Regions from separate parts of the Nostoc sp. DedQUE12b genome, predicted to be linked through region 2. Evidence: riboswitches for the same ligand, from Rfam matches in the RefSeq annotation. Region 2 holds a riboswitch; each other region holds the start of a gene.
What was found. A riboswitch is a leader RNA that binds a small molecule or an ion and turns the genes downstream of it on or off. The one in region 2 is predicted to bind cobalamin.
Positions count from the first base shown of each region.

Region 1 (10,937 bases), on a different contig from region 2:
CAATCCAGACAATTTGACAGCGACGATCGGGTAAGGGCAAAATTGCAAAAGGGCCGCTAGGCCAAAAACACTCGTAGCCGATATTCTGGTGCGGTCGCTCTGGAGCAACGAAAGCTGTGATACACGATTGCCAGTAAGCCCAGCCGTTAGTTTCGATGCCAGCAGAAGAGCGAATTTGCGAGTTGATGCCATCAGCAGCCACCACCAACTGCGATCGCAACCGTTGTTGACCCTGAGAATTCTCTAGCACCACCTCTGCGGTTTCGGCTCCATAGCGCACGTCAACCACTTGAGTCTCATACCAGCAGGTAATGTTGGCTGCTGTTGCCACTCGTTGCTGGAGTGCCGCCATCAGTACCCCATGCTCACCACAGTAGTAAACTGCTGCTTCTCCCAAATCCTTTGGGCAAAACTCGACTCGGTGAGGATAGTCTGCGTCCGACAGTAACACCCGTGAAAAATGGCTAATTTTTGGCGCAATTTGCGACCACAGCCCTAAATCACGAAAAATTTTGCTCGTCATTGGCGACAGGGCATAAGCTCGCGCTCGCTCTGTTGCTTGCTGCTGTTGTTGTGCTTCCACTACTAAAATTCGCAAACCTGACGATTGCAGTCCACAGGCTAGCGTCAAACCCGAAATACCGCCGCCGACAATAACTACATCGCAGTTCGCCAAATCCATCTTTGGCGATGGGGTAATTGCTGGGAACTCAAAATTAATCGTCATGCGATTGCTACCCAACTAAGCTTGAGGAAGTTCCCTTAACAAGGTTTCTATCCATCAATTCTGTACGTGAGTGCGATAGCGTTCGCGTAAGCGTCCGCTCTGCGGAAGCGCTGCTGCTTTCAGCAGAGCGCACAGCGCGGAACATTCCAAATCGGCACAGTCCTACACCAAACGCCAAACGCATCAGCAAAAACGTTGGCACTTCGCGCACAGACTTGATGAAACCAGACAGTCCAAAACGTAGGAATCCGCTTGGTCGAAGCACCCCTTGCCAGATAGAATCTAACCAAGAAGGAAGGGTTTCTTGCGTCCAGTCTGCCGTAATTACATCCCCTTCCACTAATCCTGTAGCTGCCAAAAGCTCAGAAAAGCCCTCAATGCTAGAAAAAGCTGGATGAGACCACTGATCTAGGAGTTGTCGCATCACTGGTTTCTCCCAGAAACTTAGCGGCTTTTGGCGGTCATCCCTCTGATTCCAGTCAGCTACAACCAAAACTCCACCAGGTTTCAGCACCCGCATTAATTCTCTGGCAAAAACAGCTTTATCAGGCATATGGGGGCCTGCTTCGATTGACCAGACTACATCAAAACTGGCATCTGGAAACGACAACGCCATCGCATCATCGACCGCAAACTGGGCGTTTAGCCCTTGGGGTGTTAGTTCCTGGGCGCGTTTCACCTGCTGTGGGCTGATCGTAATCCCTGTGACAGCAAACCCGTAGTCTTGCGCTAAAATCCGACTACTGCCCCCAATACCACAGCCAACATCTAAGACGGTAGTACCAGGAGGTAATCGATCTAAACCACCCCATTTAACCATTTCATGTACAAAGTCAGATTTAGCAGCCAAAAAATCCTTCCGTCGTGGCGGTGAACCGTAGTGACCGAGGTGAATGTGTTCTCCCCAGTAAAACTCTAGAATGCCGTCAGTAGTCCATTGATCGTAGGAATTAGCGACTGTGGCTGAGGATTGATACTTACGAGCAGTTAGGAAATAAACCGCAATTCCAATTAGTAAAACTAGAACAGAACCAATTACAAAATAAAGTAATAGAGTTGACATCGTTGTGAAAGCTTTTTATGTAGCTAACAGTTGATAGATTTTGGTGTGTTTATGGTTTATCCCGAATTAGACGAGCGATGGCAATGTTAATCTTCCTATACGTTGAACTTGCGATATTTTGCCAACCTCGAATCATTTCCCTGGGATTTAGAAAGGGTTTTTGCTTATCTTCTCTAAAACCCGTTTGTTTGACAAAAGGATGAACAGCAGTAGGAATCTTCCCAGCTCGGTGAAGATAAAATTTCGGCATGATGATTAACCGAGTAAGAATTTAACGAAAATACACAGAAGAAGTATATGCACACCATATACAGCACTCTCAAGTTAGTGCAATATCTCGTCGAAAATTGCTCAGATTTCTAAGTTCAAATAATTACCTGACTACTGACAAAGTAATTACTAATCGAAATTTAATATTAAAGCTTCGGCTTCGCTCAGCTTTAACGTCGAGCGGAGTCGAGACTTAATTATCTATTTCGTGGAAAGCCGCCATTTGTAGCGTTTTAATATGCGGTGCTTTCAAAATATCAGACCTGACCAAAGAACAGACAGGATACAAGCCCCTAAATTTGTTTATGGAGATTGGAATTTGGAATTTGGAATTTGGAATTTGGAATTCCCCGTTCGCGTAGCGTCTCCAAGAGTTGGGGTTGACGCTCATTATGTAATAAACCATCCGTGCCTCGCAGATGTAGAAAATTTACAAGTCAACTTCGGCGGGCATTCTGACTCACAAGGCAAACCTTGATTACAGCTGCGGGACAGCGCCGGATTTACACCGGACTTTCCCCCTTACGTCTGATGGCTGCTCCCCATCAAAACCGAGATTCCTTTGCATATTAACACAACTGTGATTTGCTTGCGTAAAAATCAATGGTCGATCTATACTGGCATTCGTCATGAATCGGGGCAAGTTTCATTCTTTACCAAAACTTGCTCTGGATTTTTATTGGACAATTCTTCTAACAATTTTTCAACCTCACAACTTGTTAGGATTGCCAGCGTTTGGTGACATAACGTTGACAATTTTTTGTGTTGCCAAACCTAGTTAACAATTCTTTTCCATTCTGGCAATTATTTTTCTCCAATTCATCAACTTATCCAGTATGCAAGCTCCATCCAAACTCTTTGAAGATTCCACAACGGATATCTATGTTGTTCGTCGTGATGGTTCGACGGCACCGTTAGAAATTAATAAAATTCGCACAGTAGTTAATTGGGCTTGTTGCGGACTTTCAGCAAATCCCATTGCCTTAGAAGCACATCTAACAACTCGATTGCGCCCCGGTATCACCACAGGAGAAATTCAAGATAATTTAATTCGCTGTGCCTTGGATTTGTGCAGTCCTGAAGAACCTGATTGGCGGTATGTCGCAGGGCGATTACATATTTGGAGTTTGTGGAAAGATACTCAAGTTAGTCGTGGCTATCAGTACGGTTACTATGCTCGGACTGTAAAAGCAAAAGTTCTCTTGGGAGAATACGATCGCCGCATCTTAATCTACACTCCACAAGAATTAGAAATTGCCAACACTTGGATCGATCCCGACTGGGATGCCGACTATGATTATGCAGGAGCAGTATTACTGACAAAGCGATATCTATTGGCTCAGGAGTTACCCCAAGAAGCATTTTTAACTTGTGCGCTCTTGATAGCCTCCGTAGAAACACAAGAGAATCGTTTAACTTGGGCGCGGAGATTTTATGAAGCGCTCGCCCGTCGTCAAATATCTTTAGCAACGCCGATTTTAGCGAACTTACGGATTCCCAATGGTTCTCTTGCTAGTTGTTTCATTACGGCAATGGACGACAATTTGGAAAGCATTTTTGGCAGTATTCATGATGCAGCGCGGATTTCCAAAAATGGCGGTGGTGTGGGCGTGAATCTGTCTCGGATTCGGGCTACTGGTAGTTGGGTGATGGGAAAGAAGAACGCCTCTGGTGGTGTTGTTCCCTGGATTAAGTTATTGAATGATACAGCGATCGCCGTCAATCAAGGTGGACGCAGAGCAGGTGCTGTCACCGTCAGTCTAGATGTTTGGCATTTAGACATAAGCGAATTTTTGGAAATGCAAACCGAGAATGGAGACGCGCGACGCAAAGCTTATGATGTGTTTCCGCAATTAATTGTCAGTGATGAATTTATGCGAAGAGTGCAAGCAGATACAGAATGGACGTTGGTAGATCCATATGAGGTGCGAACTCGTTTAGGGATTGAACTAGCACAATTATGGGGTGAAGAATTTGAACGTGCTTTCAATCAAATTGAAGCCAGTTTAGATAAATCAATTACGCTCTACAAACGGGTGAATGCTCGTCTACTATTCAAACAGGTGATGCGAACCCAATTAGAAACCGGGATGCCTTATCTATGGTTCAAAGATACTGTCAACCGAGCTAATCCCAATCAGCATGAAGGTTATATTCCTAGTGGAAACTTGTGTCAAGAATCATGGTCAAATGTCAAACCAGGTGAAGAGGCACATACATGTAATCTCCTCAGCATTAATCTTGCGAATTTAGAGGATGAACAGCGAGCAGAAATTTGTCAGATTGCAGTACGTATATTAGATAACACCATTGAACTCACCTCACCCCCGTTTCCTGCTAGTGCCACCCACAACGCCAAATATCGCACAATTGGAGTGGGCTGTATGGGATTAGCCGACTGGTTAGCAAAACGTCATCTCACCTACACCCATCTTCAGGAAATCAGCGATTTATTTGAAGACATCGGTTACTATTGCACCGCAGCATCAATGGAATTAGCGAAGGAACGCGGGGCGTATCCTGCTTTTGCAGGAAGTGAATGGAGCAAGGGACATTTAATCGGAGCAAAACCTGTAGATTGGTTTAAGCAACACGCTCTTCTTCCAGAACGCTTTTTACAACTGAGTCGAGATATCAAACAATATGGGATTCGCAATTCACATATTACTGCGATCGCACCCAACACTTCTTCATCTTTAGTTCAAGGTTGTACAGCCAGTGTCTTACCTGTTTACAGCAAATTCTTCTATGAAAAGTGGGCAAAGGGTTCAGTACCCATCGCACCGCCTTACATTCGGGATTGTTTATGGTTCTATGTCGAAAATAAGACACTAGATCAGAAAAAAGTCGTCAAAGCGATCGCTACAATCCAACAATGGATTGATACAGGAATTTCGATGGAATTGCTCTTTAATTTGAACGCTGGAATCTATTTCCCCGATGAACCTGAGCGATGTCTTACAGCTATCGATATTTTTGAAACCCTAATGCTGGCTTGGAAATCGGATTGTAAAGCAATCTACTACATTCGCACTGTCCAAAAAGACAGTTTCAAAGAATCGAACGAGCAATGTGTTGCTTGTGCAAACTGAATACCAGTCAACAGTAAACAGTTACTTGTACTGAGCTTGTCCTGAGCGCAGCCGTTCGCGCAAGCGTCTCTGAAAGAGAAGGGCGAAGTCGTACCCCTATGGGGAAGCAAACTACGCGGAGCGTCTCGCTCCAGAAGTATCAGTTATCAAGCATAGGTGATAGGCATTACCCATTGCCCAATAAAGAAGTGAAAACTAATCAAAACAGAATTGAAATGTACCAACCAAGACAATCATTAATGCCGATTAATCCCGTTTTCAATCCAAATGGAAATGATGATACACAAAACCGTTTGATCTGGTTCGGAGAGACTACGAACTTAATGCAATTAAATGATGTTCGCTACTCGTGGGCTGTGTCTCTCTACCGTCAAATGCGCGAGAACTTTTGGATTCCCGAAAAAATAGACATTACTAGTGATGTAACAGATTACGTCAATCTCACGCCTGGAGAACGACGTGCATTTGATGGCATTCTCAGTTATCTGACCTTTCTCGATTCGGTGCAAACCTGTAATGTGCCTCATATTAAAAACAGTGTCACTGCACCAGAAATTGCATTGTGCATGGCAGAACAAATTTCCCAGGAAGCAATGCACAATCAGTCTTATCAATACATTATTGAGACCGTGATTCCGAGCGATCGCCGGACACAAGTTTATGATTTTTGGCGTAGCGATCGCATTCTCAAAGAACGATGTGAATTCATCGCTGGACTATACCAAAAGTATGTCGATAACCCCACACCAGAGAATTATTTCGTATCGCTGTTGGCGGATTATTTATTAGAAGGATTGTACTTCTATAACGGGTTTATATTTTTCTACAATCTCTCTTCACGGATGCTGATGTCTGGGAGTGCCGATATCTTTAGAATGATTAACCGAGATGAACTTTCCCATGTGCGGCTGTATCAAAAATTGATTCCAGAAGCGATGCAAGTTTTCCCCCACAGCCGCGAACAAATTTATGAAATGTTTGCTCTTGCTGTTGAGTATGAATGCAAGTGGACAGGACATATTGTCGGAGATAATATTTTGGGCATTACAGCCAACAGTACAGAACATTACACAAAATATCTGGCAAATGTTCGCTTGAAGGCGATCGGTTTAGAGCCATTGTTTGGGGAAGCTATCTACAAGAAAAGTCCCTATGTTCACTTGGAGCGTTTTTCAGATACTAAGAAAGAAGCGAATACAAAAGCAAACTTTTTTGAGGCGAGTGTGACCAGTTATGTTATGTCCTCTAGTATTGAAGGTTGGGATGATTTCTAAAAGTGTATAAAAGATACCAATGGCAAGATTTTCTGCCAAAATAATTGCTAACACGTTAGGCTAGGTCACAGTTTTTAACATTGGAGAATTAGATGTCTAGTTCTTATCCTTACTATATAGTCTGGACAGGTGCGCTTCATCTTGGCGATACCCCTGGCGTATTCATGGATGCCCAGTATGCTGGATTACTTGTACAAATTCCTATCACAGTTACTTTTGTTTCTGAAGGAACAGATCCTATTGTTTTCGTAATTACTACAACTGAAGTAGAGATTTTTGATAACAAGAAGCATCCCATTTACTGGGACTGGACACCAGGAACCCCTTTGCCAACGCCTGTTGGATATATTGATGATCAAGATTTGATTACAGGACAACCTGAGAAACATTTGCTCTCCATACCGCACAATTCTGCGACTGTAGGCAAACACTGGATTACGATCCAAGTTAATCCAGAGACTGCTGCTGGTTTGAGAGATGACTTTGTTCTCAGGCGACTTGAAGCTCATGAATCTATTGGTGCAAAAATTGGTTGGTGATTAGCTTTAGAGGATATTTGAAAAGTTTTCTTCTCGGTAACAAAACGTTCTAGATCCCCCCTTTTTAAGGGGAGCCAGCGCGGTTTTGGGGGTTTCCCCCATGAGCGACTGGCGTGGGCTTGGGGGGATCGGTTAGTGCCTAAAATCACAGCCAACCACTTTTCAAACAACCTCTTAATCCTGTACGTAGTCTTGTCCTGTCACCAAAGCCAATTCTGCTCGCATAAATTCACGTCCTAAGTAAGCTGCATGATCCAATCGGCTGACTGGAAAAGGTTTTGTTGACTCAAACAGTCGAATGCAAATTTCTTTTGCAGTTCTTCCTGTAAAGAGAGCAGTTGGTTGTCGTTCCACTTTGACAGTTGCAGGGATGGGTTTTCCGGTTTCTGGGTCGACAGCCAATCCTTGCTCATTCACTTCATTAGTAAAATGTTTTGCACAAATTAAGCCTGCTTCCCGATCTAAGTAAATAATAAAGTAACCGGCCGGATCGAGTTCTAAAAATCGCTTTGATAGTTTGTCATCAATTGCTGCCATTGTTTCTACTGTCGTTATCATTTTTTTAAACTCCAAGACAAAAAATACCAATCCAAAATATGGATAAATAACAGAAATAAATTGTGTAGATAATGAGGCCCGATCGTCGAAATCAACAATCAGCCTCTTGCACAAGCTTTGGGACACTTATAAGCTAATCTCTGTAGTCTTTTTACTGTTATTTCACAGTTGTATTTACTTCCTCTCGTAAAATTTTCGCGGCTTCTATCATATTTTTAATTGATGGAACTACTTCCTCCCAACGGCGAGTTTTCAAACCACAATCTGGATTCACCCAAATTTGTTTTACGGGTAAATTAGCAACTCCAGTCCGCAATTGCTGTAAAATCTGTTCAGCTGTCGGCACAACAGGACTATGGATATCATAAACTCCATTACCAACTTGATGTGAATAGCCAGCTTCTGTGATTTCTCGCAAAGTTTGATTATTGCTGCGACTATTTTCAATCGAAATCACATCAGCATCTAACCGTTCAATATCTTTGATAATGTCACCAAATTCGCAATAACACATATGAGTATGAATTTGGGTTTGGGGTTGGGCTACTGCTGTCGCCAACCGAAATGCATCCACAGCCCAAGAAAGATATTCACTCCATCGTTGAGGCTTTAGAGGTAAACCCTCACGTAGTGCTGGTTCATCGACTTGAATTACTTTTGCACCAGCAACTTCCAAATCTGCTACTTCATCTCGCAGTGCTAAAGCAATTTGGAAAGCTTGTTCTTGACGAGAAATATCCGTTCGGGGGTAAGACCAATTTAAGATAGTTACAGGGCCAGTTAACATCCCTTTTACAGGTTTTTCAGTCAATGATTGAGCTACTTTAAACTCACGTACCGTCATTGGTGTAGTGCGAACCACATCACCGTAAATAATTGGTGGACGAACATAACGGCTACCGTAGCTTTGCACCCAGCCGTTTTCAGTGAAAGCAAAACCTGGTAATTGTTGTCCAAAAAATTCCACCATATCGGTGCGTTCAAATTCACCGTGTACTAAAACATCTAATCCTAATTCCTCTTGTAGTTTAATGCTATCGGCAATTTGAACATCAATTGCAGCTTCGTATTCTGACTGATTCAATTCACCCCGTTTATATCGGACTCGGAGTTGGCGAACTTCAGAAGTTTGGGGAAAAGAACCAATTGTAGTTGTTGGGAACAGAGGCAGAGGAATTTGAGAATCTAGGCGCAATCCATAGGATAATGAACGCTGAAAATCATCAATCTTCAGAGTCTTGAGTCTTTCTTTAACCGACTGATTGGCTGGACTAAACTCCTCGAATGTACTCCAGGTTGACTCAATAAATTCTTGCTCTGTTTTAGTGTTGTCACCTTTTATAGTTCGAGCCAAGAAAACCACTTCTTGAAGTTTCTGTTCGGCAAAACTCAAGACATTACGTAGCTGTGATGGTAATCGTTTTTCTCGTTTAGCATCATAGGGAACGAACTGTAAGGAAGCGGATGGTTGAATATCTAGAGATGTTCCATGTAACGTCTCTACAATCTCTTGTAACACGGGAATAACTTTCTCTGGACGAACTTGCCAGATATTTCTTGCGTCTATAATCCCTACTCCTAGTCGCTTATTTTGTGGGAAACCATGAGTTTTAATTAACTCTAAGTTGCGTCCGCGTGTAAAGTCTAAGCTAATAGCAGCAACTGGTAAATCTATTACCCAAGGGTAGGTTTCACCCAAGTCATCAAAATAAGTAACTAGATGCAAAGGTATTCCTACTGTATAGAGTGAATTATAGACAGTTTGAAAATGTTCTTTCCAGGAATTAGCATCACCGAAAACCAGTGCTGGTTCATGTATTTGTACTTCTGCTATTTCCAAATTCTTCAGTTCTGTAAGCAGGTTAACATAGAGTGGCAATAGCTTTGATACTGCCTCGTCTACATTTAATTCCAGTCGGCTCAAACGTAGTAGAGTGCATGGCCCCAAGACTATGGGAACTGCTTTTTTACCTAATATATTTTGAGCGCGAGACACAGTTTCTATAAAGTCACTGAAATCGGCTGGTAATATATCTGTTGCAATTTCTGGGACAAGATAGTGGTAATTAGTATCGAACCACTTAGTCATTTCCAAAGCTGGAATTCCTTCTTGACCCCGCGCCATTGCAAAGTAGCGTTCTAACCCACTAAATTGCTGGAATCTTTGAGGAATTAGCCCAAAACGAAATATCCAATCAAGTACATGGTCGTAGAGAGTTGTATCTCCAATACCAATGCGGTCAATTCCGGCTTCCAGTTGAGTTTTCCAGTTAGATTCCTCAACTTGTCGCACGGTTTGTAGTAACGATTCTGCCTCTAGCTTGCCACTCCAAAATGCTTCTAATGCTTTTTTGACTTCCCGATTTTTACCAATACGGGGATAGCCTAATGTTGCGGTTTGAATCTGCATTACTTTTTATTCCTTTGAAGATTAGATAATTACACACTATGAATTAGAAACTGCTAACTTTTACCAAAAATATCAGGTTCAAAGCTGAGTATAATTGTGGGCTATAGCTTCCCTATTCCTCTGCTCAAGAGCTTTTTCACTCAGTCTTCAATTACAACAACTTATGTTTAATTGCGTCCACTTACTTTGTGGTGGAATCTTTGCTAGAATCTCTTTTCTTAGAGGTTCAGGTCGTTCTGACCAAGGCAGTGAACCATCACTTTTAGCATAGTATTGACTGGCACATTGCAGTACCGCAGATGCACAACTATCATTTGGTAAATCACCAAATAAATAAGTTGGTTTCCCTGACGCAACAAAGGCAATTACACAAGAACGGTTACAAGCACTCATGCATTCAACTCCCTGAATGAAGAATTTATTTTGCAATTCCCAATCGAATGTAAGTTGTTGAAGTTGTTGTAATAACTGCTGTCCGCCACTTTCACCAATCCGCTTACCATCTTGCCACAGGGTAGCGCAGGTCGTACAAACAAATAATGTATGTTGTTTGTTGAGCATTAATTTTAATGTGTGTAGAATTAAGTCCCAAACGCAGATATTACAAAGTTTTGTCAGCATGAAATTTCACCTTGCTGACTGTGCAATGTATCTATTGCAAACTATTGGTAATAATTGACCAACAATTCTTTGATGGTACAATTCGCAGAATTTGTCTGTAGAATCAATCCAAAATCTTATAATTGGATGACCATTATAAGATCAGACAGCAGGAATACAGCTATTATTAAATAGCTATTGATGTCCTTTTAAAAAACTGCTACTTTTTACATCAGCGATAATCGTGCCAAATAACTCAGCAGACGCTTCTAGGCGCAATTTGTATCGCCAATTAACTCTCTATCATCTCCTCTTAAGCCGTAACCTGAAGTGTATCTTTGGTACGATGAAGAAATAAAATTGATTGATTGTGAAAATATTCATAGTTGCGCTTATCTATACCT
Region 1 covers NZ_JAVRCI010000029.1:56,853-67,789, reverse strand. The annotation lists gene RMY16_RS16250 (FAD-dependent oxidoreductase) at 1-727, opposite strand, end outside; gene RMY16_RS16245 (methyltransferase domain-containing protein) at 735-1,790, opposite strand; gene RMY16_RS16240 (hypothetical protein) at 1,840-2,040, opposite strand; cobalamin riboswitch at 2,488-2,631, opposite strand; gene RMY16_RS16235 (ribonucleoside-diphosphate reductase subunit alpha) at 2,897-5,152, shown strand; gene RMY16_RS16230 (ribonucleotide-diphosphate reductase subunit beta) at 5,368-6,426, shown strand; gene RMY16_RS16225 (hypothetical protein) at 6,519-6,965, shown strand; gene RMY16_RS16220 (DUF4346 domain-containing protein) at 7,140-7,523, opposite strand; gene metE (5-methyltetrahydropteroyltriglutamate--homocysteine S-methyltransferase) at 7,681-9,933, opposite strand; gene RMY16_RS16210 (DUF1636 domain-containing protein) at 10,081-10,494, opposite strand.
Region 1: it holds a riboswitch for cobalamin, as region 2 does, so the genes downstream of both, RMY16_RS16240 (hypothetical protein) here and RMY16_RS21730 (DUF1636 family protein) in region 2, are expected to answer to the same signal.

Region 2 (13,813 bases):
TGGGTTAAAACCAGTGAAACCAGTAATACCCATTTGGGAATTTATAATATTCAACTTTGCGCCACCTGGTGTTAGCACAATGATGTCTTTCCCTGAACTGAAGCGTATCACAAGCAGCTTGCCTTGCAGCTGACCATCTAAAACATGACTACGATATTCAATAATGCCATTAGGTGAAAAATGCTCTCCAAAATCGAAGGCAATACCCTTCCAATTTCGGTCAGGTAGAGTACCAACGGGATATTCACTTATCTGAACTGGATCTGTACCGACTGTAGGATTTCCTCCACTCAACACCCACTCACAACGTTTCGGATTGGGATGGCCATAATAACCATTTCTAACAACGCGAAACAGAAAGTCTCGCTGCGTGCCTAGACTTCTAAGAGCAGGCACAGATGGACTAGTATATGCTCCATTAGTAGCTTTATCAATCCGGTTTTGACAGGCAAGAGGTAGGGGAATAGGTGTATTTGGCGTATTGCCACCAGCCGCTGAACCATTCGTTGGCACATACAACTGACCATTGGTATGCCAAACCAGATCGTAGGCATTACGTATACCACTAGCAAAGATAGTTATAGGTGCGCCCGCTTTAAAGGGGTTATAAGTACCTCCATCCTCCGTCCTAACGCTTAAAGGAGGTGAGGTGATTTTGGACAGGTCTACTCGTAATACAGCAGCAGTTAACAACCGCTCAGGACGATTACTCCAGGCAGTGTTTGGTGCGCCGGTACTACTATTACTACCCTGCAACACATAGAGCACATTTGGCTCATTGGGCTTAAACTCAATGCTATTGGTTAGATGATCCCGACTCGATCGCGGTAAATCAACCACATAGTCTTTTACCGTCTCTAGATTAGTACCGCGTAAACGAGTAATTTTACCACTCCACTCTGGCGCATCAACAGTTCCATTCCAGTAGTAGTTATTTGTTACCCAGAGAATTAGGTTGCTGGCATTTGTTGATGAGGGATCGAAGTGCATACCAATGATCGTTCGATTACCACCATTTGCAGTCTGCAATGAGGAAATCGTTTGTGGCATACCCAGAGTACCATCAGCATTGATCGGGAAACGCAAAATCTCACCTAATAAGGTAGCAGCATAGAGTTTATTGTCAGGCCCAATCAATACTGTGGTGTAAGGTTTGATAGGTACATTAGCTAGTGAGATTTGCTCGAAAGTAATATTGCTTACTGGTTTCACAAAGGAGCCTGTTGTGAAACTGATCCTATAGGGTAAGAATGCAGCACCATTGCTATCTTTAACCCCATCGGTGATTTGTAACAAATATTTGGTATTGTTCTTGAGACGATTTATCGGAGACACTACAATCACATCTCCACCACCGGAAGTGTTGTAATTGGCATTGACTTGTATATTAGTAGTGCTATCGATCAGCTTGATGGTTGAGGCAGAAATAGTATTAACCGCAATACCACTATTGGGGAGATTTAGGTCTGCTGTAATCGAGATATCTGGCGATACATTTGTCTGACCATCATTGGGATTGGTCGTTCTGATCGAGGGACGATTACCTGGTGCGATCGCAATATAGTTGAGCTTGGTATTCTTACCACCTTTAGCATCAATTGTGAGCTTGCCGTCGGCAACATTAACAATTCGAGTAACTGCGGCAAACTTTTTAGTTGCAGTTGGTAAAAAGCCAGAAATAGCAACCGTCCCTTCTATATTAATCTGGTGCTTACTATTTACAGTATTAGTAGCATCACCGACACTAACAGTCACATTGTAGGAACCATTAGATAGGGCATATTCCCAAGCAGCAGGTATCGTGACTCCTGTTCCCGAACTGCTAAGAGGATATTGCAGATGAATCAGTCTATTTAGTCGCCGATCGATGTTACTTTGGTTGCGATCGCGTGTATTGAGTTGGATATCAAGGGGAGTGTGTGTAGCATTGCCTAAGCTATCTTCGCGCACCCAACCAAAACCTCTACTATCATTGTAGGCTTGCCCGATATCTTTAATATACCCAGATGGTACAGGCGCGTCATTTGGTTGAAAAGCAATCCCTTGAACAATTGCTAATACCAGTATTTTGGGTCTGATCTTGTAAATCATAGTATGCCTTGCCGTTGTGTTCGTAGTTGATACGTGAGTAGTCCATTAACATTGGCGAAGTATCTGCAATGATTATTCCTGGCAATCCTTCACTGGCTAGAAACGAACGTAATGACTGCAAGTCTCAGGGAACCCATTTCTCTAAACTGTATAAAAATTATTTAGTAAATACTTGAAATTACTTAAGTACTGAACTTCTTTTTAAGAGAATTACAAGAGAACTTTCTAATGCCTCAACTTGCCACAGTATGATTACGTAAAAAGCAATAAATCAGTAATAAATCTTCAAAATTGCTACCATAAACCAACCTTGAATAGGTGCTGGCAGAGTTCATTTTTATCTGCGCTGTTAATATACAACTAATATCAGGTTAATTGAATGTTTATAATATCTGTACTTTGGGGAGCTAGCAAGGGCGATAGTGCAGGGTAAAACCTTCTCTTCTCCCAAAGGGAGACGCTACACGTAGCTTGCTTCCCTGTAAGGGTACACCAATGGCACAGCAACTCTTAAGGAATGCTACCGCGAACATCTGGGGGTTTCCCGACAAGCAAGCAACTTTTGAAAAACAAAACCCAATATTTTATCCATATTTATGTTGTGTTTAACAATAGTGAAACCCAACATGAACATAGAGATATTTTATTCTTAAGTAATCAGTCGAACATGATATAAGTTTGACAGCAAATCATGAAAAATTTTTCAATATTTATGCCTTATCTTTGTAATAAAATGATATTCTAATTCACTCATCTATCTGAGGGTGGATTATGCAGAGATTAACTCAATTACCAAGTAAATCAACTTTATTTATAAGTGCGCAACTGGATGGGGTAAGTAAGTAGGTGCTAAAAAACACAACTAAATTAAGAAGGGTAAAAGGGAAAAACCTTTACCCTTTACCCATACAAAACTTTGTATAGTTCGGTTTAATTGTGCCAACCTACTTAGCACGGCAAACGCATCTAAATATTGACGAGCCAGGATTTGAGCCGAATTCAGCGATAACCTGATCAGAGATACCTTTGAGTAAAGTAAATATTGCTTTTCTTCAGTAATGATAATCATTATGATGAGGGAGTTAGACGCAGGCGATGGCTGCGGTCAAAGAAAGTCAGTGGACGTAAAAATGTTCTCTGTTCCTTACCATAGGTTCATTTGAGCCAGAGAATACAATTCCTGAGAATCAAGAGTCTACCTGTTACCATCAAACACTACTACTGCTACGCCAAAACCCATTGTAGAAGCTACAGGGTGGCTGATAAATGCCAAAGGTGAGTTGGAACTCACAGCGAATGCACCGAGCAAACTTCATAGTTCATCGCAGAATCCTGGATCTTGCCGTGTTGTTTCTTAGATGTTAATGTCCATCTGAGAATACAGAGACTATCAAGGATGAACTTGGTCACGGCTTTAGGATTGCGATCGCCACTCTGTAAGTCTATAAAGCTACAGATCGTATATCTTTATCCTTGTTAAAATTATGATTACAAGGATTTACACCATTTGACCTACCTTCTACAGGAGTGTAGATATTAATATGAAATTATGAATATGAAATTATGTAGGGCGAACGATGGGAATCGAACCCACGAATGGTGGTACCACAAACCACTGCCTTAACCACTTGGCTACGCTCGCCATTCAACAATTTGAATTATAGCAATAATTTAGCAATCGATCAAGAGTTTTGTTCTAGGAACGGACTTAGTTGATTTAGAGTCTCTGGAATCTAACAATTACAATGAATTTTACTTGGCAAATATGAAACCATTGACCATCATCGCGTATACTGGAGCAGCAGTAGGCCTCGCCGCCTTGGGTGTGACAATGGCGAAAACCAATCCCGGTCAAGCTGAATATGAAGAATATGCAGTTCAACGCCTGACAAAATACTTAAAAACCGATGTATGTAAAAAAACTACTAACATTATAGAAAATTTAATCCGTTTTAATTGCGATAAATTGGTTGACTCGGCTAGCCCGCAAATCCAAGAAATCATTGCCAAAACTACAGAAAGACAAAATTACGTTATTTTTAGTGTTTACCATACGGATTTGAAAATAAACTCCTGGATACCTTCATACAAGTTTGAAACGGTAGGAGCTTTTAATCAATTTTATACTTACACTGCTGAAGAACAATAAGGTAAGCAGCAAGAGAAGAATATCAGCAGAATTCAAGAGCGATGCCCTGAGCCTGTCGTACCCCTCCGGGGAAGCAAGCTACGCGGAGCGTCTCGTGGAGAAGGGTCAGAATGGGCTACGCCTCGCTACGCTAACAGAAGAAAAATAGGCTTTCTACTTAGTTTTGAAACGAGTAGTTGTGTACTTTACAACTTGAATTTCGCTGTAAAAATGATTAAGAATACTTCTGTTTAGTAATTGATAATAGTTTCAATAATTACCAGAGTAGTTATCAACCCCGGCTAAATCTTAAGTAAGATATAGTAACTGAAAGTTCAAGCTTTGCCGATGTCATCTGCCTATCTGCTATTATCTCACGGAAGTCGCGATCGCCGCCCAGAAATTGCTATGCAGCAACTAGCTAGGCTGGTATGTCAGAAATTGTCAAGCGAACATTTGGTTGGCATCGCTGCTTTAGAAATGAGTCCTCAGCCTTTACACGAGCAGATTCAACAATTTGCTAAAAGCGCTTTTGGCGATTACTTACTGTCTCCAAATGAAAATTGCCTGAAAATTGTACCGCTATTTCTACTGCCGGGAGTGCATGTGATGACAGATATTCCTGCCGAAGTAGCACTTGCACAACAGGCTGTTGGTCAAGATATCATCATTGAGTTGCAACCATATTTAGGCTCTCACCCCAATTTAGAGAAATTGCTGGCAAAGCAAATAGCTGCTATCAAAGCAGAAGCATGGATTCTCTTAGCTCATGGTAGCCGTCGCCCAGGTTCGCAAAAAACTGTGGAAGCAATGGCGGCGAGTTTGGGAGCAGTAGCTGCTTATTGGGCTGGGCCTCCTAGTTTAGAATCACGGGTGAAAGAGTTGGTAACTGCTGGTTATCGGGAAATTGCAATCTTGCCATACTTTTTATTCGCTGGTGGAATAACCGATGCGATCGCCACCTCAATAGAGGAGCTAAAATTACAATTTTCTGCGGTGAATTTCCAACTGGCCAAGCCACTGGGAGCAAGTGCAGAATTAGCCGAGCTAATTTGGGATTTAACACAGAGATGAACCGCACAGAAAAACAGGAGAACAAGTATTTGGGAAAGGTTTATTTAGTAGGTGCGGGGCCAGGAGATCCAGGATTAATTACCCTGAAAGCGAAAGGTTTGTTGGAATGTGCAGATGTAGTCATCTATGATGCTTTGGTGAGTCCGGCAATTCTGGCAATGATTAATCCCCAAGCCGAGCAAATTAATGCTGGTAAACGTGCGGGGAGACATTCGTTGTTGCAGTCAGAAACAACTCAATTGTTGATTGAAAAAGCACAGGATCATGCAATTGTAGTGCGGCTCAAGGGCGGCGATCCCTTTATTTTTGGTCGCGGTGGCGAAGAGATGGAAGAATTAGTTCAAGTGGGAATATCAACGGAAGTTGTGCCGGGTATCACTTCGGGAATTGCAGCAGCAGCATACTCAGGTATTCCTTTGACGCATCGGCTATATAGTTCGTCAGTGACATTTGTAACTGGCCATGAAGCAGCGGGTAAGTATAGACCGCAAGTGAATTGGAGTGCGATCGCTCACGGTTCCGAAACCATTGTAATTTATATGGGAATTCACAATCTGTCTTATATTGTGGAAGAATTAAGTACTGCTGGGTTTAATTTAGAAACGCCGATTGCTTTGGTGCGCTGGGGTACGCGCCCAGAACAAGAAGAATTAATTGGAACATTGGAAACAATTGTCAAACAGGTAGAGGAAAGTGGATTTAGTGCGCCTGCGATCGCAGTTATTGGACAAGTAGTGAATATGCACAGTATTTTATCTGGTTGTCGTCCAGTTTGATAGTTGGCGCAAAGCTTGTTGTTTCGTATTCTCCGATAACCCTAGTGTATGATCGATAAGGTTATTCGGTTCTGGTGGGAGTCAGCCACCAGAGGTAACGGGGAAAGTTCGGTGCAAATCCGGCGCTGTCCCGCAACTGTGAACCCAATTTGAGATTAAAGAACTAAATCGAAAATCTCAAATTGAGTGAGTCAGGATGCCCGCCGAAATCGATTTATTAGTTTCACATATCTGCGAGGTACAGATGACTACGACTGCAAATATTTCCCCAACTAGTCCATTGGGTGTTGCTGAACATACTTTATTTGTTTGCAAAACCTGTGCCAGTGTTTGGCAAAATGGAAAACGCTTAGGTGAAAGTGGTGGTGAAAAACTTTTACACCAACTTCAGCAGCTGGCACAAGATTGGGATTTACGAGAACAATTCCCAATTCAGGAAGTTGAATGCATGAGTGCTTGTAATCGTTCTTGTGTAATCGCCTTTAGTGCCAAAGGCAAATTAACATATTTATTTGGTGATTTAGCCGTTGATGGTAGTGCCTCTGCGGTACTGGAATGTGCTAGCCAATACTATGCTAAAGCAGATGGTTTACTGCCTTGGTCAGAGCGTCCAGAAGCAATGAAAAAGGGGATTTTAGCAAAGATTCCACCGTTATCTATCTAAATGATGCGCGTTTTGATTTTGGGTGGGACGAGTGATGCAGCAGAACTAGCTGCCAAAGTTACGGCTATCCAAGGATTAGAAGTAATCACCTCTCTAGCTGGACGCACCCGTGAACCGTCAGTACCGTTGGGCGATTTGCGGGTTGGAGGCTTCGGTGGTGTGGCTGGATTGGCTAGCTATCTGCGAGTCATGCAAATCGACTTATTAATTGATGCAACCCATCCTTTTGCGACTCAAATTTCTTTCAATGCGGCAGATGCGGCAACAGAAGTTGGAGTACCCCGCCTGATGTTAATCCGTCCGCCTTGGGAAAAAGAAAGTGGCGATCGCTGGATTGAAGTTGATAGTGTTGCAGCCGCAGCAACAACCCTGCAAAATCAGGCACAGCGAGTATTTTTGACAGTTGGTAGGCAAGAACTGGCCGCTTTTGCTCATTTGGAGAAAATTTGGTTTTTGATGCGGATGATTGACCCTCCTAGCGAAGATGCTTTAGTACCGCCGGGGATGGTATTGTGCGATCGCGGGCCTTTTACCCTCAATAATGAGAGACAAATTCTGATTGAGAATAACATTGATACCATCGTCAGTAAAAATAGCGGTGGCGATGCCACAAAGCCCAAGATTATTGCCGCGCGAGAACTAGGCGTGAAGGTTGTGATGGTAAATCGTCCAGCGATACCGCCAGGGGAGCAGGTTAGTAATGTTGATGCTGCTTTGGTATGGTTATGCGTAGGCGTAGCCCGCCGTAGGCATCGCTGCTAAGTAAATAGCCAAGATTGATAATACGATCTTTCCTAATTTCCGTATAATACACGGGAACGATCGCAGTAACGACTTTCATGAAAAATCTAGCTCTATCTGCCATAGCCCTCGCCACCACATCTGGATTAGTTTTTGGGACAATGCCAGCAGCTTCTGCTTTAAGTTGGAATTGGAATTATTCTGGTACTGGCATTGTGGCAAATGGTACTTTCACTACTAATGACACCCCTAACGATTTGGGTTCTTACTTGATTACTGGAATTACTGGTACGCGAAATGGTGAAACAATTACTGGTTTGCAACCCGCCGGGACTCCAATCCCAGGAAACGAACCTTTTAATGTTGATAATTTAATTAGTCTTAATACTCAGCAGTTAACAGGTGATGGTTTTGGATATTCCACTTCGGGAGGAAACTATTCTAGTCCATTTTTTGCGAGTTTTTTGCCGACACCAGGTTATTTAGAGGTATTTTCTGCGCCGCCAATCATACCAGGTTTTGAAAATTTAGGATTGGAAGATAGTGAGTTACCTATTAGTTTTTCTGCAACTATAGTCACTGTTTCTGAACCCACTTCTATCCTTAGCCTGCTCTTTCTTGGTACTTTTGTTGGCGCACCTTCATTACTCAAACGCCACAATTTATCCAAATTTACTCAGAAGAAGCTCGAAAAAGTTTCCTAAAACCATCAACAGTTATCAGTTATCAGTTATCAGTTATCAGTTAATTTTTCCGTTGGGAGTTAGAGTCCCCCATTTCTAAAAATGGCGTGTTTCAGTCGGGGTCAAATCTCCGACTGAAACTATGATAACTGTTCACTGTTCACTGTTCACTGTTCACTGTTCACTGTTCACTGTTCACTGATTTAATAATAATTCAAAATTATACCCTTACAAAGAAGCAAGCTACGCGTAGCATCTTGTAGAAAAGAGAGTTGCAGATGGGAATTTAAAGCCCGATTGTAGCTTGCTTTTTGTAGGGTAACTTTAACTAAGTATAGTTTTGCGTAAAAGCGTAGCGTTTTTAATGCAAGCCGACGCATTAACATTGTAGGGTATTGCCAAATTTAATTCGCTATGAATTAATGAAATGCTCTACTAAGTGTTGACGTTCGGTTTTAAACCCTTAAATTCATGAGAAAACTTGCGATCTCTCTATAGGCTCTTGGAGACATACAGATTAAACTAATATAGCAACGGTGGTATCATTGCATCCAAATGATACCGTAATTTTGTCTAGATATAGAATTCTATCGCTCAACTGACGGTAGATTATTTCTAAAAGGAGTTTGCTGCCAATGTCCACAAAACCAACTACTCGACTAATTTTAGAGACTTTACTCCCCCATCTCAAAGTAGCAGCAGCCTATGCCCATTTTCTTCAACCAAAAATTGCTGCACTTCCCGCCAAAGAACAAGGAAACAACTTTTTTAGTGCCGCCCTTACTGACGCAGATGTGGCTATTCAAAATTTAGTAGAAGTAGTATTACTAGGAACTTTTCCAGATATTCGCTTTTATGGTGAAGAATATGAAAGTTCTAATAATACCAAATATTTTCGCGCTATCGAACTCGGTTCAGAAGGTGATTACTTAGTAACACTTGATCCGATTGATGGTACGAAGTTTTATATGGATGGACATTCTAATTACCAAATTATTCTCAGTATTCTAAATGCGGATGACTTTGAAGCAGTAATTGCCATTTCTCCTGCCCAAAACATTTATTTTTACGCCCTTAGAGGTGAAGGTGCTTTTAAAGGCACGCTGGAGATGAAATTAGAAGCCTGTGCCCCATTAGATATAACATCCGCTAAACCTTCTATTTTATTGGGATGGGGAATGAATGCGAGCGCACATTTACTAAAAGATAAATATAAAGTAATCGATATAGCAAATGATTACTCTAGTGATATTCAAATTCCCAATCTTAATGGTATTCTCAGTGGCGACTTGAGTGGAGCAGTCATCAAGTCGGGCAAGTTTCTTGATAGTGCTGCACTTGCTTTTATTGCAAAAGAGGCTGGCTGGATCGTAACTACTCTGGACGGTTCGACTTTACCGCCACTGCATACTTGTCAAAACTATAGTATGCCTGGATTGATCGTAGCTGCTTCAAAATCTGTTTATCAAGACTTATTAGAAGCGATGCAAAGCTTTAGGAGTAATGAGTAATGAGTTATGAGTTATGAGTTATGAGTTATGAGTTATGAGTAGTAGTTGTGAATCTTCCCACTCTCAGCTGGAGAATTCACTATTGGGAACTTAATTGGATACCGTCTTCTACGACTCATGTTATTTTGACAAAATGAAAATCTGTATTGTTGGCGCAGGTGCGATTGGTGGATATTTAGGGGCAAAACTGGCACTTGCAGGTGAAGAGGTGACGTTGATTGCGCGTGGTTTTCATTTGGAGGCAATTCAAAAAAAGGGGCTGAAGTTACTCATGGCAAACGGTTCCAGCCAAATTGCTACTCCGGCTTTGGCAACTAGCGATATTCAAGAAGCGGGGTCACAAGATATAGTAATTTTAACTGTGAAAGCTCATAGTGTGCCCGCGATCGCACCTTTTCTCCCTGCACTCTACCATCCTCATACAATGGTGGTAACAGCCCAAAATGGCGTTCCTTGGTGGTACTTTTGCAAGTATGGCGGTGAGTATGAAGGTACGCGAATTCAATCTGTTGATCCAGATGGGATTATTGAAGCTAGTATCGGTGCTGAACGTGCAATTGGTTGTGTGGTTTACCCAGCAACTGAGATAGTTGAACCGGGTGTAATTAAACATATTGAAGGCGATCGCTTTACTCTGGGTGAAATCGACGGCACTAAAACCGAACGCATCCAATTATTAGCACAAACTTTAAAACAAGCAGGATTCAAAGCCCCAATCCGCAATCAAATTCGCACAGAAATTTGGATCAAGTTGTGGGGAAATGTGGCATTTAATCCGATCAGTGCCTTAACTGGCGCGACTTTAGAGGATATTTGCCGCTATCCCCTCACCCGCGAACTAGCGCGACAAATGATGAGTGAAACTCAAGCGATCGCCGAAAACTTGGGTATAAAGTTTGGTATCACTTTAGAACAGCGAATTAATGGCGCAGAAAACGTTGGTGCCCATAAAACCTCAATGCTACAAGATATCGAAGCCGGACGCGCTACGGAGATAGATGCGATCATTGGCGCAGTTGCAGAATTGGGAAAACTTACTCAAATTCCTACACCTTATATTGATGCGATTTATGCCAGCGTTAAGTTGCTGGAGGCGACTAAAGTCAGAATTTGACAGTCCCAAAGTTTTCATGGGATTAAGGGACTTCCAAGTAATAAAATATCACAATATTTCTTGTGGGATGGGCATCTTGCCTGTCCTGTGAATTGGGCGCTCATGTTGCCCACCCCACAAGATTGAATAATTTATTTATTAGAGTTCCCTAAGCAGAGACTTTACTATGCATTAATTAAGGCTTGCAAGTCGATGCATTGGCATAACAAGCCGATGCATTGGCATAACAAGCCGATGCATTGGCATAACAAGTCGATGCAATGGCATAACAAACCGATGCAATGGCATAACAAGCCGATGCAATGGCATAACAAGCCGATGCATTGGCATAACAAGCCGATGCATTGGCATAATATCATGTCCGCCAAATTACCCATAATAAAAGAACCCCACCCCCAACCCCTCCCGAAAAGCGGGGAGGGGAGACAAAGCACAGCTTTGGCGGGGTGGGGTTCTTCGGGTTTAATAAGCAATCAAGCGGACATGATATAACAAGTCGATGCAATGGCATTGCAGAGCAAGAAGTGGGGAAATATTTAGAAAATTTGTGTGTACACCATAGCCATTCAGCGGACATGATATCACAGGTATTATTTGCTCGATTGATGTAGCAGTTTAAGTGCAGAATATTTTATGAAGAAAAAAAAAGGATGGCTATTAACAATACTGGTTGTAGCAGCAGTAGGAATCAGCATCATCACAGGACATAGTAATTCTCTAAAAGCTGCTTCACCTTTAGGGAAAGACACGCTAACGATGATTACTTCCCCAGATTATCCTCCTTATGAGTTTTATGATACGAAAGGAGGCAATCGCCAAATTGTTGGCTTTGATATAGATATTGCCAAAACCCTGGCTGAAAAACTAGGGTTTAAACTTCAAATAATGGAATCTGATTTTAATGGGTTAATTCCTGCACTCCAAGCAAATCGCGCTGATTTTGTCATGGCTGGGATGACTCCGACTCCAGAACGTCAGAAAAATATTGACTTTTCAATTATTTATTACGAAGCTAAAGATACAATTGTCGCTCCTAAAGGTAGCAATCTGAAGCAACCCCAAGACTTATCACAGAAAAAAGTTGGGGTGCAACTAGGAACGATACAAGAACAAAATGCCCAAAAAATTGCGAAAAAAGTTGCGGGTATTCAGCTAAAGCAACTCAATAAAGTGCCGGAAGTAGTTCAGGAAATCAAATCTGGGCGAATTGATGCTGCTATTGTTGAAGATACCGTCGCTAAAGGATTTGCCCAAGCTAACCCAGATTTAGAATTTAATACAATTCCCTCAGAAGAGGCAAGTGGATCGGCGATCGCTTTTCCTAAAGGTTCTTCTTTTGTAGAACCGTTTAACAAAGTCCTTCAACAAATGAAGGATGATGGCACATTGGCTAAACTAGTAACCAAGTGGTTTTCACAGAATACCGCCGCCAACTCTGCATCTTCAACTCCTACCAAAGGCGGATTGAATCTCGACTTCACCAGAATTCTTCCTGACATTCCCTTTATTCTGCGGGGAATCCCGTTAACTTTGTTGTTTACCCTATTATCTGTAACTTTGGGGTTAATCTGGGGAACAATCTTGTCTCTGTTAAAAATTCTCGGCATCAAGCCGCTTACCTGGGTTGCGAATGCCTACACCTCTGTTTTTCGAGGTACACCTTTGTTATTACAGTTGGCATTAGTTTACTACGCAACACCCCAGCTTACAGGCTATGACATTTCCGCATTGGAGGCTGGGGTGCTAACTTTTACCTTGAATTCTGGCGCTTATATGTCGGAAACTATCAGAGGTGGGATTCAAGCGGTAGATAAAGGGCAAAGTGAAGCGGCGATGTCTATGGGTGTTCCCTATTGGTTGATGATGTGGGATGTGATTTTGCCGCAAGCATTGAAGAACATTCTCCCAGCATTAGTAAATGAAACTATCGGATTGCTTAAAGATTCCGCGCTGGTGTCAACCATTGGGGTGGTGGAAATATTACGCAGCGCCCAAATTGTTGGTGCAAACAAATATATTTATTTTGAACCACTGCTATTTGCAGGATTAATCTACTATGTTTTGGTAATGGGTATGACCTTGGGTGCATCCGCTTTAGAGAGGAGGTTACGGGAAAGTGAGTAATGTAGTCATTCGCACGGAATTCTTATGTAAATCCTTTGGCAAACTCGACGTACTCAAAGATATTTCCACTGAGTTTTACCAAGGGGAAGTGGTTGCCATATTAGGCCCTTCTGGTTCAGGTAAGTCTACCTTTCTGCGATGCATAAACTTGTTAGAACAACCCACCAGAGGCAGAATCTACTTTCACGATCAAGAAATCACTAAGCCTAAAACAAACATTGCTAAAGTACGTCAGCATTTGGTAATGGTATTTCAACATTTTAATTTGTTTCCCCACATGAATGTGCTGGAAAATGTCACCTACGCGCCCATCAAGGTAAAAGGAGTAAACAAGCAAAAAGCAGCAGAACATGGTTTAGAATTGCTGAAGAAGGTAGGTTTAGAGTCAAAAGTGTCTGTGTATCCATCCAAATTATCTGGGGGACAGAAACAGCGAGTAGCGATCGCCCGTGCATTAGCAATGGAACCAGAGATGATTTTATTTGATGAACCCACCTCTGCATTAGATCCCGAAATGGTCAAAGATGTGCTGGAAGTGATGAAAGGTTTAGCGCTATCTGGAATGACAATGGCGATTGTTACTCATGAAATGGGCTTTGCCAAAGAAGTTGCCAATCGAATTATGTTCCTCGATCGGGGAATTTTAGCAGAAGATACTACTCCTAGCGAGTTTTTCCAAAATCCTCAATGCGATCGCGCCAAGCAATTCTTAGAAAAAATGCTTTAGAACATCAGGAATTTGCCGCTTTCTTTATATTCTTGAAACTTTTCTAAAACAGGGCGATCGTTTGGCATTAACGTAGGTAAGTCAGCTAAATCAAAAAATTCCAGCGCCAGCGATTCTCCATCTAAAAGCGAGACTGCCTGACCATTCAACGGCTCGCAAAATTAAAATGAAATTTTGGAC
Region 2 covers NZ_JAVRCI010000048.1:20,059-33,871, reverse strand. The annotation lists gene RMY16_RS21755 (Ig-like domain-containing protein) at 1-2,091, opposite strand, end outside; tRNA gene RMY16_RS21750 (tRNA-His) at 3,661-3,733, opposite strand; gene RMY16_RS21745 (DUF4359 domain-containing protein) at 3,857-4,240, shown strand; gene RMY16_RS21740 (sirohydrochlorin chelatase) at 4,568-5,293, shown strand; gene cobA (uroporphyrinogen-III C-methyltransferase) at 5,290-6,069, shown strand; cobalamin riboswitch at 6,119-6,292, shown strand; gene RMY16_RS21730 (DUF1636 family protein) at 6,314-6,733, shown strand; gene RMY16_RS21725 (cobalt-precorrin-6A reductase) at 6,737-7,495, shown strand; gene RMY16_RS21720 (PEP-CTERM sorting domain-containing protein) at 7,573-8,178, shown strand; gene RMY16_RS21715 (inositol monophosphatase family protein) at 8,793-9,668, shown strand; gene RMY16_RS21710 (2-dehydropantoate 2-reductase) at 9,802-10,782, shown strand; gene RMY16_RS21705 (ABC transporter permease subunit) at 11,416-12,906, shown strand; gene RMY16_RS21700 (amino acid ABC transporter ATP-binding protein) at 12,899-13,633, shown strand; gene RMY16_RS21695 (NUDIX domain-containing protein) at 13,724-13,813, opposite strand, start outside.

Region 3 (4,985 bases), on a different contig from region 2:
CGGTTCGTTTGCTGTGTAACCAACAAAGGCGTAGACATTCTTAGCTAGCTGCAAATTCAAAACTGCTTCAATTCCTGTAGTGCGAACCTTACCAATATTTTCATAAGTAGCTACCGGAACAGCAAAGTTATAAGCGATTAAATCTGATATTGTGTTGTTGAAATATGTCAAGCGCAACAGACCAAAATTGCCTAATTTTTGGTCAATTCCGATATCATAACTATCGCCTTTTTCTGGACGAAGATTAGGATTACCAACGTAAGTACCACCATTTGCATATAAGCTGAAAAGATTCGGCGCACGGAAATTCTTGATATAATTAGCTCTCAGGGTGGTAGAATCTGTAAGTACAAATTTTGTTCCGATACTCGGTGATGTAAAAGAGCCATTTGTCAGGCTACTAAAATCCTGGCGTAAACCTAAGTTGGCAGTGAAACTAGGGGTAAAGTTAATTTCATATCTAGCAAATAGCGCTCCTTGACTAATACTATCGTCGTAAGTGACTGTTTTTGTATCAACAGAAAAGTCGAATGTACTGTTAGTAGCTGAGACATTGCGGTAATCAAAGCCGTAAACTAAAGTTTGATTATCAGCAAATTTCCAACTGTGTTGTGCTTGCAATCCATAAGAAGCTTGCCTGTTATCATATCGTGCTTGGGATGAATTGCGACTATCAAAACGAGTGTTGAGGAAATCTGCATAAACTCTTGCTGTTAGCAGCGAATGATTCCCACTTCCTAATTTTGAGTTCCAGGTTAAATCAGTGAGAACTTGGTCTGTGTATTTGCGATCGCTATCAGTCAACGAGTTAAAATAACCTTGACCAAATAATGGTTCGGGAATGGGGACTCCTCCTGGTACTCCTTGGTCTTTACCTAAATACAGAGTAGAGAGGGTAAGGGTATTACGAGAACCTAAATCCGCCTTCAACTTGATATTAAAGTTGTTGTAGAGAACATCATTATTTTCTCTAGTTCCCTCAAAGTTAGCTTCTGGGATGGAAAAAGGGTAGTTATTTTCTGCTTGGGTACGGTTATAACCTACAACCCAACCAATATTTCCTATTTTTCCGCTACTATTGATAGTCTGCTGATTTAACCCATACGCGCCAAAATTAACACCTGCTTGTGTCGTCACTTTTTCTGTAGGACGACGAGTGATAATATTAATCACCCCACCGATAGCATCAGAACCATAAAGAGTAGAACCACCACCTGGTAATACTTCAACTCTTTCAACAATATTGGTAGTAAATTCTGAAAGGTCAAAACCACCAGAACCAAGTTCGTTAATTGGTCTACCATCAAGCAAAATCAAGACTTGTGCAGAGTTAGAACCTCGGATAAATTGACCGCTTAAAGCGTTTACTTCTGTGCCAACTGTACCATCAGGCAAGATACCAGGAAGGAATTTTAGTGCTTCTCTGACAGTTTTTGCACCCTGCGCTTCCATTTCTTCGCCAGTAATCACGTAAACCGGACGGGTGGAATCTTTCACTGTCCCTTCACGACGAAAGGGTGAGTAAACAGGTTCATTGAGTAACTTATCGATGACTGTTAGTTCAATATCTGGTTCTTTTTCTTCTATGGATGTTGGGGTATTTTCAGGTGTTATTTGTGCAACTGGTTGTAAGTCTCTTGCAGTACCTTCGTACTTAGGAGACTCAGATATTTGTGCAACTTGATTAGCAATAGCTACACCTCCTCCACAGACCAACTCATAAATTGCGGTAAAAACGAAGATTTTTGAGAAAAACTCACAACAAGTAACGACACGGGAAGTGGACATGAAACTCCTCGTTTTCAGTAAATGCAGATATTGATTTGTGCTATTGAGTTTTGAGATTTAGGCTGAAATTAGCTTGTTGAAATGCATTGCTGTACCTAAATCATCCTGGATACTATTTGGATGACAAAAAAGACTCTGTGGTATTTCTGATGGATACCCAAATTCCTATAGGACAATCCAAAACTGAGTGTCGTTACTAACAGCGAAGCGAAGTAGTAACACTTGCAGAGGGTACTTTCTTAAGTCGATATCTGTACCCATGAAATAATTTAACTATGTGTATCATCTGTACCTCGCAGATAAATGTTTTGTGTCTAGAGTGAGTCGGCGGGCATTCTGACTTAGAGATACGTTATGTTCGTCTCATTACAGCTGCGGGACAGCGCCGGATTTACACCGAACTTTCCCCCTTGCGCCTGATGGCTGCTCCCCATCAGAACCGACATTTATGTGTCACATTACCATAGTTGCTCTCTATATGTAAATTCAGTCGATAATAATTTTGATTTTCCATATCACTTACTGAATTTTAATTATACTTTTGCTACTGCTAAAATCCATAAAAGAAATCCCCTAACTATCAGTAGAGGGGAAGGATAATTTTCGTACATCGTAGATTGAATTTTGTCAAGTGTCTTACGTTTCTAAGAGGTAGTTTAACGCTTTAACTTTGCTATTAAAGCTCTATACGTAGCAATTGAAAAAAACGGTAAAAACAGAAAGCTTGTTTTTAATTTTGGATGAGTTTCATTGTGTTTTTGTTCTTGTTAAAAGGGTGTATTGAGGTTGAAATTCTGCCCATTCTTTGCATACAGTTTGATAACATTGCGGTGGTGTAATTGGTAAATTAGTTAAATATAAAAAAGCAGCTTGATTACCGTATTGCAACAAAAATACAACATCTTTTTGAGGATTATATTTATCTACAGCTTCGAGAATATGTGCATTCATGAAGTGTCTTTGCAGCAGTACGGTATCGGGTGCTGCTAACCAAGCATTTAAGAAAGCTGCGAGATTTTTACGCGGGATAAAATGGGCTTTAAATGTTTCACCAGCACTACTTAAATGCGGAGAATTGGTACTGCAAATTACAACACCACGTTCTCCTCCTAAATAGCCAACCCAAGCGTTGTACCCGATTGCTAATAAATTAGTGGCGATAAAAGTTTGTTGCCAATCTTGAGTGTTTATTTCTGTGGTCATCTTCAATTAAACTCCTTTAGATAACTGCCAAAGTTGGATAGAATAACACAGATGGTTTTCAAAAATATCGCGTGCTGCTAACCCTTCAGCAATTGGCTTTTCTAGCCAACGCTTAAATGCCCAACATCCGAGTGAGTATAGTGGTGGAAGTGCGATCGCTACGACATCTGCAATATATTTAACTGTAGTCAGTCCAAAAGTACAGAATTTCTCAACACACAAATCAATCGTTGGCGCAATATGGGTGGAGATGTCCTCAGTCTTGACTAACTCGAACCCAGCTTTTATTAAAGCTGCTTGGAGTTCACTGGCGACATGACAATTGGAAAAGATACCCTTTTGGTATTCAGCATGAGAACGCATCATATCGGCAAGCAGCAGGTAGCCACCACTATCCAGTAAACGAGCTGCACCTTCGGCTAAATCGTCAACAGCAATATATTGGCTGCTTTCGCTGAACAGAACTAGATCGTAGGAGTTTGAGGCGTGAAAATCTTCAAATCTGGTTAAATAGAAAGGTACTTGAGAGTTGGTATTCTTGATAAACTTTTCTTGCTGGAGTGTGTCAGGTGCTAGTCCCTCAACAATGAAACCGCGATCGCGTAAATACACTGCATTCCCACCAATCCCGCAGCCGACATCCAGCACAGTTTTTACACCCTCTGGAATAAAACTAAAAAGCTTGGCTGCATAAGCTTCTTGAGCCGCATGCAGACGAGTTAGAGTCAATTCCTCACCCACAGTAGGTAGTGGCTCCCAATACCCGTAATGGAGATAGGAGGAATTTGTAAGTCCCATGTAATAATCTATCGCCGCATTTTGGTAACGAGTCGCTTTGGGAATATTTATTAGTTTTGGTTTTTGCATTTATAAATTGGTAGAAACAGTGACAAATTCATGCTTAATATTCCCAGCAATATCAGTGTGTTAATTTTGTCGTTTGATTAACTATGGTATTACTACTTGCAAATTACCACATAATAATTTTAGTGAACACTTAAAGCCCCAAATCAAGCCTGAGATTATTAATTACAAATTATGAATTACGTTTCACAATAACTAAATTGCCTTCTATTTTTGTCTCGTAATTTGATAGTGGTTTTGTAGCTGGCCCCATTTGTACATTGCCATTGGCAGCAAATTCGGAAGCATGACAAGGGCATAAAAATATCTTTTCTTCTGCAAGCCACTCTACGGTGCAACCCATGTGAGTGCAGGTAGGGTTCACAGCCACTAGATTTTTGCTTTTAGAAGTACCAATTACTAATACAGAACCAACAGGTGAGTTTTCATTTAATAGCTGACCAGTTTTATCCAATTCGGCAACTGTTCCTACTGGTTGCCAATCTCCAGAAGTTGATGACATTGCTGTAGTTTCTGGAGCAGAAGCTACAACTTTTGCAGGTAAGCTACTTGCTACATAACCTAAACCAAAACAAGTAATAAAATCACGACGTTTCATAGTTTCATATTATTTAGGCTTTATATAAACAATTTATTGCACCTTACATTTCCGAGCATAAATCTGTAAAATAGTGAGGGGAAAAAGAAATAATTTTCCTCCTATCCCCTGCTTTTCCCAAGATGAAAAACTTAGGAAAATAGATTCTACGGGAGGCTATTCCGCAAGCGGCGTAAACAATTTATCGATGCAGCACAATCACAACCAAACATAGCTACAGCAGCATCACTTTCTGCATCTGTAACCCCAAGCAGAGCCTTTTCACTGTCATCAGCAGTAACATCAATCTCTGCTACGCCTTTTTGCAAATGAGATAATTGTTCAGCGTGAGCGCAGAAAAATTTACCGAGTTTCGGATGTCTGACACAAGCTCTTTGGTCTGATGCTGATACTGGGGTAGTAGCAGCATCAGGACGGTCTACTGGTTGGGGATTTACTGGTTCACCAGCTGTGGTCACTTTATTGGTCATGACCAATGAAGCTAGAGACATCAAAGCTGCGGATTTAGTTGTTAAATTTGTCAGAAATTTAT
Region 3 covers NZ_JAVRCI010000029.1:69,588-74,572, reverse strand. The annotation lists gene RMY16_RS16290 (TonB-dependent receptor) at 1-1,788, opposite strand, end outside; cobalamin riboswitch at 2,097-2,247, opposite strand; gene RMY16_RS16285 (hypothetical protein) at 2,536-2,991, opposite strand; gene RMY16_RS16280 (class I SAM-dependent methyltransferase) at 2,998-3,858, opposite strand; gene RMY16_RS16275 (ubiquinol-cytochrome c reductase iron-sulfur subunit) at 4,028-4,453, opposite strand; gene RMY16_RS16270 (hypothetical protein) at 4,600-4,985, opposite strand, start outside.
Region 3: it holds a riboswitch for cobalamin, as region 2 does, so the genes downstream of both, RMY16_RS16290 (TonB-dependent receptor) here and RMY16_RS21730 (DUF1636 family protein) in region 2, are expected to answer to the same signal.